DNA from 2 places in the Cupriavidus sp. 05T42 genome. Region 2 is predicted to be linked to the other one. Evidence: riboswitches for the same ligand, from Rfam matches in the RefSeq annotation. Region 2 holds a riboswitch; the other holds the start of a gene.
What was found. Region 2 has a riboswitch for glycine ahead of AC1EJR_RS01720 (D-amino acid dehydrogenase). Riboswitches for the same ligand answer to the same signal wherever they lie in the genome.
Positions count from the first base shown of each region.

Region 1: another riboswitch for glycine. It lies ahead of gcvT (glycine cleavage system aminomethyltransferase GcvT); the one in region 2 lies ahead of AC1EJR_RS01720 (D-amino acid dehydrogenase).

Region 1 is NZ_JBFTLH010000012.1:123,992-127,436, reverse strand. Features, by position in the region: gene gcvP (aminomethyl-transferring glycine dehydrogenase) at 1-967, opposite strand, end outside; gene gcvH (glycine cleavage system protein GcvH) at 1,069-1,449, opposite strand; gene gcvT (glycine cleavage system aminomethyltransferase GcvT) at 1,553-2,680, opposite strand; glycine riboswitch at 2,773-2,895, opposite strand; glycine riboswitch at 2,917-3,004, opposite strand; gene AC1EJR_RS17605 (glycine zipper 2TM domain-containing protein) at 3,124-3,345, opposite strand.
Region 2 is NZ_JBFTLH010000001.1:392,562-403,526, reverse strand. Features, by position in the region: gene AC1EJR_RS01750 (Bug family tripartite tricarboxylate transporter substrate binding protein) at 1-875, opposite strand, end outside; gene AC1EJR_RS01745 (ArsR/SmtB family transcription factor) at 1,001-1,690, shown strand; gene AC1EJR_RS01740 (DUF6630 family protein) at 1,724-2,230, shown strand; gene AC1EJR_RS01735 (LysR family transcriptional regulator) at 2,252-3,262, opposite strand; gene AC1EJR_RS01730 (PepSY domain-containing protein) at 3,482-3,748, shown strand; gene AC1EJR_RS01725 (cytochrome b/b6 domain-containing protein) at 3,751-4,302, shown strand; glycine riboswitch at 4,378-4,476, shown strand; gene AC1EJR_RS01720 (D-amino acid dehydrogenase) at 4,640-5,941, shown strand; tRNA gene AC1EJR_RS01715 (tRNA-Leu) at 6,044-6,130, opposite strand; gene AC1EJR_RS01710 (histidine kinase N-terminal 7TM domain-containing protein) at 6,189-7,781, opposite strand; gene AC1EJR_RS01705 (hypothetical protein) at 7,878-8,411, opposite strand; gene AC1EJR_RS01700 (MFS transporter) at 8,458-9,729, opposite strand; gene AC1EJR_RS01695 (LysR substrate-binding domain-containing protein) at 9,889-10,839, shown strand; gene AC1EJR_RS01690 (DUF2917 domain-containing protein) at 10,798-10,965, opposite strand, start outside.

The DNA.
Region 1 (3,445 bases), on a different contig from region 2:
CCTGCGCGTCGATGGTCACGCCCACCAGACGGCCCGGCATCGAGCGCTTGAATTCGTCCTTCACGGCCATGTAGCCGGCGTGCGGGCCGCCGAAGCCGAGCGGCACGCCAAAGCGCTGCGAGTTGCCCACGGCCACGTCGGCGCCCCATTCGCCCGGCGCGACGATCAGCGTCAGCGCCAGCAGGTCCGCCGCCGCCACCACCAGCCCGCCAGCGGCGTGCACGGCATCGGCGATGGCACGGTAGTCGGCCACATCGCCGTTCACGCCCGGGTATTGCAGCAGCACGCCGAAGGCATGGGCGCCGGCGGCCTCGGCGGCGGGGCCGACCTTGACCTCGATGCCCAGCGGCAGCGCGCGCGTGCGTACCACTTCCAGCGTCTGCGGCAGCACGTCGTCCGCCACGTAGAACGTGTTCGAGGCGTGCTTGTTCACGCGCTGGAGCAGCGTCATCGCCTCGGCGGCAGCGGTGCCTTCGTCCAGCATCGACGCATTGGCGATGTCCAGCCCGGTCAGGTCCGTGACCATCTGCTGGAAGTTCAGCATCGCCTCCAGGCGGCCCTGCGAGATCTCGGGCTGGTACGGCGTGTAGGCCGTGTACCAGGCCGGATTCTCGAAGATATTGCGAAGGATGACGCCCGGCGTGAGCGTGTTGTAGTAACCCTGCCCGATGAAGCTCTTGAGCACGCGGTTCTGGTTCGCCAGCCCGCGCAGCTTGGCCAGCGCGGCTTCCTCGGTCAGCGGCTCGGTGAATTCGCCGAGCGGCATGCCGTCGCGGCGGCGGATGGCGGCGGGCACCACGGCGTCGATCAGCGCGGCGCGCGTCTCGTAGCCGAGCACCTTGAGCATGTGTTGCTGTTCGGCGGCATCCGGGCCGATATGACGGGCGGCGAAGGCGTCGCGCGCCTCCAGTTCGGCCAGCGTGGGCCGGCTACCTTGGGCGGCGTTCATGGGAAGAGGGGCGTTCATGGCAAGTGTCTCGTGGGGCGGGGCGGCAGGTGGTCAGCCTGGCCGCCGCGCGGGCATCTCGGGCGCCGTCTCCTGGCTCGGGAGACGGCTGGTGCAGCGCGTCAGGCGCCGACGCTGGCCTTGTAGGCGTCGACGTTCATCAGGCCGTTCACATCGTCGCCATTGGCCGGCTTCAGCTTGAACAGCCACGCGTCGAAGGCGTTGGCGTTGACGGATTCCGGCGCGGCGCTGGCGGCCTCGTTCACGGCGATGACTTCGCCGGCCACCGGGGCGTAGATGTCGGAAGCGGCCTTCACGGACTCCACCACGGCCAGCGCGTCGCCGGCGCCGACCGACTTGCCCACTTCGGGCAGTTCCAGGAAGACGATGTCGCCCAGCGCGTCCTGCGCGTGGTCGGTAATGCCGATCGTCAGCGTGCCGTCGGCTTCAACGCGCACCCATTCGTGCGATTCGGTGTACTTCAGGTCAGCAGGGAAATTCATGACGGATTCTCCGGGAATGCAGTGTTTGTCTTGTTTCGGTTCGCCTGCCGGGGCCAGCCGGGCAGGCGTGATGGCGACCGTTGGTGTCAGCCGGGCGGATGCCTCAGCTCACGAGTGCCTTGCCATTGCGCACAAACGGCAGTTTAACCACAGTCGCGGTCAGTTTGCGGTCACGAATCTCGACCTGGACCTCGGTGCCGGGCACAACGCCCTGCGGCAGCCGGGCAAAGGCAATGGATTGGGAGAGGGACGGGCTGAAGGTGCCGCTCGTGATCTCGCCGTCGCCGGCGGGGGTGATCACCTTCTGGTGCGCACGCAGCACACCGCCCTTGTCGCGCAGGATCAGGCCGGCAAATGTCTTATGTTGTCCGGCTGCCAGCAGCGCCGACTTGCCGATGAAATCGCGCTCGCTCTGCAGGTCGACGGTCCAGGCCAGGCCGGCGTCGAGCGGCGAGGTGTGGATGTCCATGTCCTGGCCGTACAGGTTCATGCCGGCTTCCAGGCGCAGCGTGTCACGCGCGCCCAGTCCGGCCGGGCGCACGCCCACGGACTGCAGCTTTTCCCAGATGCCGGCCACGTTCTCGGCCTCCACCACCAGCTCGAAGCCGTCCTCGCCGGTGTAGCCGGTGCGGGCCACCATCAGCTCGCCGACCATCGGGTCCCGCACCACCACCGCGTTGAACGGCTTGAGTGTGTCGGCCGGCTGGGTCGACGGGAAGGCCTCGTGCACCTTGGCGCGCGCGTTCGGGCCCTGCACGGCGATGATCGCCAGCTTGCCCACGCCGGCCGGCGCCACGTCGCCCCGGCGCGGGGTGATCGTCACGCCGCTGCCGGTGGCCGCGTTGCGGGCCGTGATCCATTCGATGTCGCCCAGCGCCGTGCTGGCGTTCACCACCAGGCGGAAGCGGTCTTCGGCGAAGAAATAGACGATCAGGTCGTCGATGACGCCGCCCTTTTCGTCGAGCATGCACGCGTAGAGGGCCTTGCCCGGGGTCTGGAGCTTGTCGACATTGTTGGCCAGCAGGCCGCGCAGGAAGGCGCGCGTGTTGGGGCCGGACAGGTCCACCACGCACATGTGCGAGACATCGAACATGCCGGCATCGCCGCGCACCGCGTTGTGTTCCTCGATCTGGGAGCCGTAGTTGACCGGCATGTCCCAGCCGCCGAAATCGACCATGCGGGCACCGAGCGAGCGGTGGATGGCGTTAAGGGGCGTGGCCTGGAGCGTCATGGGAAATCCTCTGGAGCGAATACGGCAGCGAAAACGAAAAAAGGGTCATCCGCCGTGGGMATCGATGGCAATGCCACCAATCCGCCGCGGCGGATGACCCCTCTGTCCTCGATACCTGAGAGATTACGATGCAGCTTGCCGCATCGCGCGCCCCTTCGGTGGACACGCTCGCCATGCGTTGGCACGGGCGGGTGTCGCTCTCCAGAGTGCGGCATGCATCGTGTGCATGTTGCATGCCGATCCGACCGGTCCGTGGTGCCTGAGAGTTTTCGGGTGATACCCCTTCGGCGGCGCAATGGCTGCGCGCTCTCCCGGTTGGATGCGCGTGAATGTACGGGACGGGTTMACCTTTGTCAACGCGGCGCCGACGCCACCTTGCTAGGCGCCGGGGAGGGGGCTGGCTGTAATTCCTGCCGCCTGAGGTAAGGACTACCCGCGCCGGATCAACGATCCTTCGTGACGACGTTACCCACCACGCCACCCACCGCCGCGCCACCCACCGTGCCGAGCGCGCTGCCGTTGGTCAGCGCAGCGCCGCCGAGCGCGCCAACGCCCGCGCCAATGGCGGTGTTGCGGGTCTTGGGGCTCATGTCCGCGCAGCCGCCAAAGGCCGCCAGCGTGACACCGATCAGCGTGATTTTCGCCAGGGTTCGCATTGTTTTCATGATCGCCTCCGAATGTGCCGAATTTGTCATCAGGACGGCGTCGCCGCCGGTCCCGCATGACCGTATGAGGCAATCTCCATGCCCCCGATGTCCCCTCGGA
Region 2 (10,965 bases):
GACTGTGCGATACCGCCCTGCTCGGCAAACTTCTCGATGAGGTCGGGGGTACGCAATGCGGCGGTGACGGCATCGACGATCTTGCGGGACACATCGTCGGGCAGGCCACGTGGCGCGACGATGCCGTACGCCCCTGCGGCAAGCACCTTCGGCAAGCCGGCTTCGGCCGCCGTGGGCACATCGGGAAGCGCCGCGAGCCGCTTGGTGTCCGTCACCATCAGCGCGCGAAGCTTGCCGCCCTTGATCAGGTGCGCGACCGCCGGGACTTCGGCGATGAACATGTCCACCTGTCCGCCCATCAGGTCCTGCACGGCGGGCGCGCCGCCCTTGTATGGCACGTGGCGCAGGCGGATGCCCGCTTCGCGCTGGAATAGCGCGCCAACCACGTGCGTGCTGCTACCCACGCCCGCAGACGCAACGGTGAACTTCTCCGGCTCGCGCTTGGCCGCTGCCTGCAGATCCGCGACCGATTTGAAGGGAGAGCTGGCATTGACCACCAGCAGGTTCGGGGTGGAGACCATCGTGCTCAGGTAGGCCACGTCCTTGAGCGGGTCGAATGGCATCTTGGGAGAAATGAACGGTGCGTAGACCATCGCGCCCGTACCGGCCATGCCCAGCGTATAGCCGTCTGCCGTGGCACGCGTCACGCCCGAGATACCCACGAGCCCCCCGGCGCCGGGCCGGTTCTCCACGACGATCGTCTGCCCGATCCGCGTGGTCATGGACTTGGCGAGCGTGCGCGCCATCACGTCAGCCGGCCCGCCGGCCGCGAACGGCACCACCAGAACGATCGGCCGGTCCGGATAGGCCGCCTGCGCAGGGCTGACCGTCAACAGGGCAGCCGTCCACAGCGAGTACATCAGGCGCAACATCATGTCTCCTTTATTAGAACTGCCTGGATATTTGTGGACATAGTATTTTATATCGTTGCGTTTGTCCACTATATGGTTGTACGCATCTCGCTCTATACTTCATCCGTCGTTTCACTCCGCACTGAACTATGGAATACGCTCCTGGCATCAGCCAGCTTGCTGGGCTGCTGGCCGACCCCGGCCGTGCGGCCATGTTGTGGGCGTTGATGGATGGCAGCGCGCGGCCGGCCGGCGAACTGGCGATGATTGCCGGGCTGTCGGCCTCGTCCACCAGCGGCCATCTCGCCCGCATGTCCGAAGGCGGCCTGCTCGCCGTGGAGACGCGTGGGCGCAATCGCTATTACCGGCTGGCCACGCCGGAAATTGGTGTGGCCATCGAGGCGCTTGCGTCGGCGTCGCTGGCCAGCCAGCCGCCGCGCGTGCGTGCCGTGCCGGTCTCCCGCACGGCGCCGCCGGCGCTGCGACAGGCTCGCACCTGTTATGACCATCTGGCTGGGGAACTTGCGGTGGGTCTTTTCGAACGAATGTCCGAAGCGGGCTGGCTGATCGTGTCGGGCAGCGCCGTCGACCTCAGCGCCCCCGGCGCGGAGGCGATGGGGCAGCTTGGCATCGACCTGGGCGCCACCCGCCGCAAGCGCCGGCAGTTCGCCTGCACCTGCCCGGACTGGAGCGAACGCAAGCCCCATCTGGGCGGGGCGCTCGGCGCGGCGCTGCTCGACAGCCTGCTGGCACGCGGATGGATCGAGCGTACGGACACGTCGCGCGCCCTGCGCGTGACGCCTCGCGGCCAGCGCGAAATCGTGAACGTGGCAGCCTGACGGATATGAATACCGAAGCCAGAGGAGGAGCAGATGGCAATTGAACTGGACGACGACGCGCAAGACGCCATCAGCCGGCTATTCGCGCTGATTAACCTCGGCGACAGCGCCCAGACCAGCCGGCAGTTTTCGCTGTTCGAGGAAGCGCTGGAAGACGCCGAGGAAGACGAGATCGATGCCGCCGGCCTGCTGTGGCAGGTCAAGGACATCATCGATTGGGAATCCGGCTTTTATGTCGACTGGAAAGACGCCGAGTCCTTTATCGGCTGCCTGAACCAGCTTTGCGAGCGGATCGACCTCGAGGTGGACTGGGGCACCGAGGACACCGAGGACGAAGACTTCCTGGAGGGCACGAGCGTGCCCGAGCTGATGGAGATCGTCGCCACGCAGCTACGCATGGCCGGCTACACGCTCTGGAACTGGGATACCGGCGGCGACGCCTACGGCGGCTGGATCACGCGCAGCGAAGACGACGAAGAGATACTCGAGATCGCCGACACGCTCGGCTTCGACATCCGTCCCGGCGACCAGCCCTACTGACCGACCGGCTCGCCTGGAAACTCAGTCGAGCCCGATCACCACCGCGCCGCCGTCACCGTCCGGGGTATCGGCGATGTCGGCGCTGTCCGATCCATCCGTGCCCCCCAGCGCCTTGGCGCGCGGTGCCGGGCGCCGGGTCTCCGGCACGCCCAGCGTTTCCTCGAGCACAGTGAGGAAGGCCCGCACGCTCGGCGGCATCAGCTTGCGCGCGGGCATCAGCACGTACACCTTCAGCGGCGACGACGTATAGCCGGGCAGCACGCGCACCAGTTGGCCGTGCACCAGATGCTCGTGCACGAAGCGGGGCGACATGCGCGCCACGCCCAGCCCATCCAGCGCGGCCTTGAGCCGGACTTCAGCGTTATGCGTGGAGATGCGCGGCGAGACGTCCATGGCGAAGGTTTCCACCCCATCGCGCAGGAATTCCCATTGCACATCGTCGAGGTTGCCGAGCGTCGGCCAGCCCTTCAGGTCCTGCGGCGCGCGCGGCAGGCCGTGCTCGCGGATCAGCGCGGGCGCCGCATAGAACGCACGCTCGATCAGCACCACGCGCTTGCTCGCGAACGAGCTGTCGTGGAGGTTGGTGTCGGTCATGACGAAGGCGAGGTCATAGCCGTGGCGAATCAGGTCGGGCTGGTCCCAGCTCATGTCCAGTTCCACATGCAGCGACGGGTGCAGCTTAAGTAACCTGGAGAGCGAGGCGGACAGGTGCTGCGAACCCACCTCGTAAGGCGTGGCGATGCGCAGCGTGCCGCTGACCTCGGCACTCACCGAGGCGGCCTCGGCGCTGATCTCGCGCAACTCGCCAAACAGGGGCGCCACGCGGTCATAGAGCTGCTGGCCGCGCTGGGTCACGCGCACGCGCCGCGTGGTCCGCTCGAACAGGCGCACACCAAGCTGGGTTTCCAGCCGGGCAACCGCCGCGCTGGCCGATGACTTGGGCACTTCCGCCAGTTCGGCGCCCTGCGTGAAGCCGCCCCCTTCCACCACGCGGCAGAAGATTTCCCAGTCTTTCCAGTCGATCGATTTCATGCAGACACCTTCGTCACCCACGCCCTGTGGGCGAGGCGGAATTGTCCCACAGCCCGGACAATCCCGCTGCCGACGTTCACGCCGATAGCCGCCGCGCCGGGCGGCGCGCACGGCATTTGATGCAGGTCATCGTGCGGGAAAACATTGATTGGGAATTGTTCTTGTTACCGCGTACGATTCCGGCATCCGCCCCGGATGGGGCTTCTTGCGGGAGCTGCAATGCTGAAAGTGGCCGTACTTCTCATCGCCGGTGCGTTTTCCACGGGGGCCTTCGCGGGCGCCAAGTGCGACAAGCATCCGAAGTCCGAATGGATGCCCGAGGCCGACGCCAAGGCCAAGATCGCGGCCCAGGGCTACAACATCAAGAAGTTCAAGGTGGACGGCAACTGCTACGAGATCTATGGCACCACCAAGGACGGCAAGAAGGCCGAGATCTACTTCGACACGAAGACGCTCGACATCGTGAAGTCCGAGATCGAGAAGTAAGCATGTCGGTGCCGGCCGGCCAGCTGCGCAATACCACCACGCTCCGCGTCTGGGACGTGGTGGTGCGGCTCACGCACTGGAGCGTGGCGGCCATCGTCTGCTACGACCTCATCGACGATTCCGGCGACCAGATGCACCGCGTGCTGGGCTACGTGGCCGCCGGACTTGTGCTGTTTCGCATTCTCTGGGGCTTCATCMGCAGCGAACACGCGCGCTTCCGCGCCTGGCTGCCGCGCCCCGCCGGCGTGCTGGCCCATGCCCGGGCCATGGCCCGGCGCCGCACGCCGCGCTTCATCAGCCACACCCCGCTCGGCGCGGTGATGATGCTGGCGATGTGGACCCTGATCCTGCTGCTCGCCGTTACCGGCTGGCTCTCCCGCTTCGACGCGTTCTGGGGCGAGGACTGGCCCATCGACATCCATCGCTGGCTCTCCAACACGCTGCTCGGGCTGGTGGTGGTGCACGCGCTGGTGGCCATCGTTACCAGCGTGGCCGGCAAGGAAAACCTGGTCGGGGCGATGATCACCGGCCGCAAGCCGCGCGACCTCGACTAACCTGGGGTTGCCGCGCCGGCGCCGCCCGTGGCATAGTAGCCCCGTCATACCGCATCACCCGCCATACCCGTTTTACCCGCGTTATCGGGAGAGACTGTGCCTGCCGCCCGGCAGGCCGGCGCCGAAGGAGCAACCGCCCCGGAAACTCTCAGGCCAAAGGACCGGTAACGCCATTGCACTCTGAAGAACCCCGGCTCGCGTCAGCCGACGGTACKGAAGGAGCAAGCGATGCGCCCGCGCGCATCGTGAATCTCTCAGGTCAAGGACAGAGGGGGCGTGCGTCGCGCATGGTGCGCCACGTACCCCCCATCCACGACGTCCTGGAAGACCTGACAACATGAAGACAATCGCTGTCATCGGCGGTGGCATCACCGGCGTGACGACCGCTTACGCCCTCGCCAAACGTGGTTTCGCGGTCACACTGCTCGAGCGCCATCGCTACGCCGCCATGGAAACCTCGTTCGCCAATGGCGGCCAGCTCTCCGCGTCGAACGCCGAGGTCTGGACCCACCGCTCCACGCTGGTCAAGGGCATCAAGTGGATGCTCCGCAACGACGCGCCGCTGCTCGTGAACCCCCGCCCCACCTGGCATAAGCTGAGCTGGTTCGCCGAGTTCATCGCCGCCATGCCGCACTACCGGGCCAACACGATCGAGACCGCCCGCCTGGCCATCGCCGCCCGCGCGCACCTGTTCGGCTGGGCCGAGGCGGAAGGCATCGACTTCGACCTCAAGCGGCAGGGCATCCTCCATATCTACCGGGACAAGGCCGGCTTCGACCATGCCGGCGAGGTCTCCACGCTGCTGGCCGAGGGCGGCCTGCCGCGCCGCGCGGTCACACCCGAGGAAATGCGCGCGATCGAGCCGACGCTGGCCGGCCAGTACTACGGCGGCTACTACACCGAGAGCGACGCCACCGGCGACATCCACAAGTTCACCTCCGGCCTGGCCGCGGCGGCCCAGCGGCTGGGCGTGGTCACGCGCTACAGCCAGGACGTGCAGGCGGTCAACTCGGACGGCCGCACGGCCACCATCACCGTCCGCGACGGTAATCAGACAAGTTCGACAACCTTCGACGCCGTAGTGGTCTGCGCCGGCGTGGCCAGCCGGCAGTTCGCCACGCAACTGGGCGACCGCGTGAACATCTACCCGGTGAAGGGCTATTCGATCACGGTGAACTTGCCCGACGCCGCCAGCCAGGCTGCGGCGCCCACGGTCAGCCTGCTCGACGACGAGACCAAGCTCGTGACCAGCCGGCTCGGCGTGGACCGTTTCCGCGTGGCCGGCACGGCCGAGTTCAACGGCATCGACCGCGACATCCGCGCGGACCGCATCCGGCCCCTGATCGACTGGGTCAACACCTGCTTCCCCGGCGTGAGCACGCGCAGCGTGGTGCCGTGGGCAGGGCTGCGGCCGATGATGCCGAACATGATGCCGCGCGTGGGGCGCGGACGGCAGGCCAACGTGTTCTACAACACGGGCCACGGGCATCTGGGGTGGACGTTGTCGGCGGTGACGGCCGAGATGGTGGGCGATGTCATCCGGCTGGCGGCGGTACCGCGTGCTTTCTCCCCTCTCCCGCTTGCGGGAGAGGGGTTGGGGGAGAGGGCCGGCGTGACCGGACGCGATATCGCTGCCTGAACCGCCAGCCCTCTCCCCCGCCCCTCTCCCTGAGGGAGAGGGGCGGCAACCATCGCGCCAACGAAAAAGGCCCCGCTTGCGCGGGGCCTTTTTCTTCAATCTTGGTGCCCAGGAGAGGACTCGAACCTCCACAGTGTTGCCACCGCTAGGACCTGAACCTAGTGCGTCTACCAATTCCGCCACCTGGGCAAGGTGAGCGGCGCATTCTACAGGAGCTTGCGGATTTTGCAAGCCCCGGCGCGTGCCACTATGCCTGCAGGCCCATGTAGATCTTCCCGTCCTGGACGAAGCGATTGCGCCCGGCGCGCTTGGCCTGGTACATCGCGCTGTCCGCGCGGTGCAGCAGCGGCTCCAGCCGTGGCGCGTCCGGCACCGTACAGGCCGCGCCCACGCTAATCGTGACGAAGGGCTGCACTGGCGTGCCGTTGTGCGGGATCTCCAGGTCGCGCACCGCCGCCACCATGCGGCGCGCCACGTTGCGCGTCTCGTCCTGCGAGGCGTCCGGCAGCACCACCGCGAATTCCTCGCCGCCCAGCCGCGCGCAGAACTGCTCGCCCACCAGCACGCTGGTCAGCGCGGTCGCCACCCGGCGCAGGCAATCGTCGCCGCAGGGGTGGCCGTACAGGTCGTTGTATTGCTTGAAAAGGTCCACGTCGAGAATCAGCAGCCCGATCGGCTCGCCCGCCTCGTAGGCCCGGGTCACGGCCAGCAGCGACTCGCGCTGGAAGAAACGCCGGTTGGGGATGCCGGTCAGCGCGTCGATGTCGAGGTCCGCCTCCACGCGCGAGAGCTTCGCCTCGGTCTGGCCGAGCTGGGCCGTCAGCGCCAGTTCGCGCGACTGGTAGCGGCTGATGTCGCGCATGAAGACCAGCGTGCCGATGCGCTTGCCGTCCAGCCGCATCACCGGCTCCGCCGTCACCTCGTAGTGCGCGCCCTGGGGAATGTAGGGGATGGCGCCGACGTCGGCCCCCGCCTCGCGCGGCTGGCGCAGCGCCTCGTCCCATACGGCCGGCATCGGCTGCCCCCGGCGCAGGTCGGGCACCAGCCGCAGGGCGGCCGGGTTGAACTCGACGAGCCGCCCCTTCGCGTCGACGATCACGCAGCCGTCGCCAATCGTGTCGAACACGCGCAGCCGCGCGTAGTGGCCGATGTCGTCCAGATGGGTACGCAGCGCACAGATCCAGACCACCACCGTCATCAGGGAAAACGTGGCCGGGGTCAGGTCGCCGCCGAGCGGGCTGGTCCAGCGCTGCAGGTAGGCCATGTGGGTGAGCAGCGGCAAGGTGAGGCTGCTGGCCACGATGGCCCGGCCCCGCCGGGTCAGCGCCGCATTGGGCACCTCGGCCGTGAGCAGGAAAACCAGGCTTAGCAGCAGCATGAAGTAGGTCCACGCCGCCACCACCACGTAGCCGGGGCCATGGTGGAAGATCGCGCCCGGCGAGACGCCGGCCGGCATCAGGTCGATGCGCGTCCAGATCAGGTGATGCCGCTCGTTGGTCAGCACCATCACCACCGACGCCACGGCGGCCAGCACCGGCAGCCACAGGCGCGACCACGGCACCACGTAGCGCGGCCGGCTCAGGTGGATCATCGCCACCAGCCAGCCGATGGGCACCATCACGATGCCCGCGTACTGGGCCTTGGCCCAGAAGATGCGCCCGTCCAGATCGGTCGAGCTGACTTCGAGCAGCCGGCCGCCGCTCCAGATGGCCACGCCGCCGGCCAGCACGAGGAAAGCCTTGATCGTGGGATCGTCGCGGCGCGGCCAGGTGGCGATAACCATGCCCACGCTGCACACCACGGCTATGGTCAGGCAAAGGACAAGAGGGTACGAGGGCATGAGAACGGCGGGGAACCTGATAATAGCCGCCGCGCCCGACATGGCGGAGGCGCCCCATTATAGGGGCTAGCCGGGGCGCCACCCCATCGCCCTCACTTACTTGGAGCGGCTGCGGTCCCCGCCGCGCGAGTCCATGATGATCATGGTGCGGTCCAGCACGCCGGCGTCATCGAAATAGACGCTGAAGTGCGCCGGCAGGTTGCCGGCCATGTACATCCGATAGCTCCATGCCTCGCGCTTCATCAGGGCGAAGTACTGCACCGGCTCGCGCGGGAGGCCGAAGCGCTCGGCGATGTCGCGCTTGGTCCAGACCCCGGGGCGCGCCTCGTAGATCTCCTTCTCGGTCAGGGTCTGGCGGAAGCCGGCCAGCTTGCCGGCGGCGTCGAAGTCGGCCGCGTAGACCTCGAAGCCGTAGGGCTGCTTGGAATAGATCCAGCGCTGGGTGCCGTCGGCCAGTTGGTAGGTCTCGGTCGGGTTGCCGAATGTCTCGCGTACCGAGCTTTGCGGGCTGCCGAGCATCGACTGGGCGGTCTGCACCGGCTGGAGCGTGGCGCAGCCGCCGAGGACCACGGCGGCCAGGGCGGCAAGGAGGGCGACGCGGACGGCGCGCCCGGAAATCGGGTTGGGCATGGCATGTCTCCAGAGTCCATGCCAAGCATAGCCCAGCCGGCCGAACTCAGCGTTGCGGCTGCGGCCAGCCCGCGCGGACGATCTCCCGGTCGTCGATCGGCCAGTGCAGCGCGGCGGCTACCACCCCGAGCGCCATCGCCCCCATCCACACCAGGTCGTAGGAGCGCGTGGCCTCGAACACCACCCCGCCCAGCCAGACCCCGAGGAACGAGCCAAGCTGATGGCCGAAGAACACGAAGCCGAACAGCGTGGTGATGTAGCGCACGCCGAAGACCTGCGAGACGATGCCGCTGGTCAGCGGCACGGTGCCGAGCCAGAGGAAGCCCATCACCGCCGCAAACCCGTAAAGCGTGGCGGCGCTGAGGGGCAGCAGCACGAACAGCGCCATCGCCGCCGTTCGTACTAAATAGATACCGGCCAGCAGATACTTGCGCGAATGCCGCCCGCCCAGCACGCCGAACCAGTACGTCCCGGCGATATTGGCCAGCGCGATGATCGCCAGCGCCGCCATGCCTTCGGACGGCTGCATGCCCTTGTCCCGCAGGTAGGCCGGCAGGTGATTGGCGATAAAAGCCAACTGAAAGCCACATGCGAGGAAGCCGAGGTTGAGCAGCCAGAAGCCCGAATGGCGGAAGGCCTCGCGCACCGCCCCGAGCAGCGGCGGCTGGGCGCCCCCGGCACCGGCACCGCTGGCGGGGTGCGTCCGATCCTGGAATGGCAGCGCCAGCGGGAGCATGGCGGCGGCGGTCACGGCCAGGATCACCAGCGCGCCGCGCCAGCCGGCCTGGAGGATCATCGCCTGCGCGCCCGGCACCAGCAGGAACTGGCCGATGCCACCCATCGCTCCGGCGAGCCCCAGCGCCCGGCTGCGCTGCGCCGGCGCGATCATCCGGCTCAAGGCGCCGTAGACCACGCCGAAGGTGGTGCCGGACAGCGCCACGCCCACGCACAGCCCCGCCGACCAGACGAAGGCCGCCGGCGTGGCCGCCTGTGCCATCAGGAACAGGCCGACCGCGTACAGCGCCAGCCCGGCCAGCATCACCCGGGCGGAGCCGAAGCGGTCCGCCACCATGCCCGTGAACGGCTGGGCCAGCCCCCAGGTCAGGTTCTGCACGGCCATGGCGAAGGCGAAGGTCTCGCGCGTCCAGCCCCGGTCCGTGATGATCGGCAGCATGAACAGGCCCTGCACGTGGCGCGCACCGAGCGCCAGCCCCATCACCAGCCCGCCGGCCAGCAGCAGGAACCAGGCGGTGCGCCACCAGGGTGGCGAACCGGTCGGCAATGCGCCGGCGGCATGGGAGGCGGGGCGTTGGGTCATGTCGGGAGGATGGGACGATCGGGTTGGGAGATCGCTCTATTTCAGGCGATCGGGGGCGCAGGCTCAAGCGACATTTCCGCCCTCCTGCCATGCGTGGTGGTCATGGCAGCGGGGGCCGAGCCGTGCTTTAATCCCAACACCTTCCCCACCCATCCCGCCATGTCCGTCCCGCTCGCCCGGCTGTTCCCGCTCGATCTGCTCAAGGGCTTCGTGGCCGTGGGCCGGCGCATGAGCATCACCCAGGCAGCGGACGACCTGTGCCTGACGCAGTCCGCCGTCAGCCGGCAGATCCGCGCGCTGGAAGACCACCTCCAGGTTCGGCTGTTCGTGCGCCAGCATCGCGGCGTGGCCTTCACGCCCGAAGGCGAGCGGCTGTTCCGCAGCGCAGATGGCGCGGTGCAGCAACTCCAGGACGTGGCCGGCGAACTGCGCAAGCGCGATGGCCGCCAGCCGGTGACCGTGACGGCCAGCATCGGCGTGGCGGGGCTGTGGCTGCTGCCGCGCCTGGGCAGCCTGCAGCGCGCCCATCCGCAGTTGGACGTGCGGCTCTCCGCCAGCAACCAGATCAGCGACCTGCGCGCGGACGGCATCGACCTCGCCATCCGCTATTGCCGCGAGGCCGACGCCGCGGCGGACGCGATCCGCCTGTTCGACGAGACCATCGCCCCGGTCGCCCATCCCTCGCTCGGCGCGCACCGGCTGACCGCCGTGGAAGACCTCGCCCAGTTGCCCCTGCTGGAATTCGATGACCCGCGCCCGTGGCTGCACTGGCGCAGCTGGCTCGGCGCGCACGGCTACCGGCAGGCCAGCCGGCGCGGCATCCTGCGATTCAACCAATATGACCAGATGATTCACGCGGCGCTGGCCGGCCAGGGCGTGGCGCTCGGGCGGCTGGAACTGATCCAGCCGCTGATCGCGGGCGGGCAACTGGCGGTCGTCGATATGCCCGGCGCCGCGCTGGCCAGCCCCAACGCCTTCTGGCTGATCCACGCCACCGACCACCCACGCGAAGACGTGGCGCGCGTGGCCGCCTGGATTCGCGCCGAGGCGGCCCGGGTGGCGCCCGCCTCAGCGCAGCGGCAGGCTGTGCCAGCGCCACCGGGCCCGTAGCGGCGGGGCAGGCGGGGCGATGACCCGGCACACGGTCACGGCGCCATGGCCCAGCGCGGTCAGGAAATAGGTGGCGTCCTCGGTCACGCGGTGCCGCTGGCCAGCCGTCAGCACGATATCGGGCGA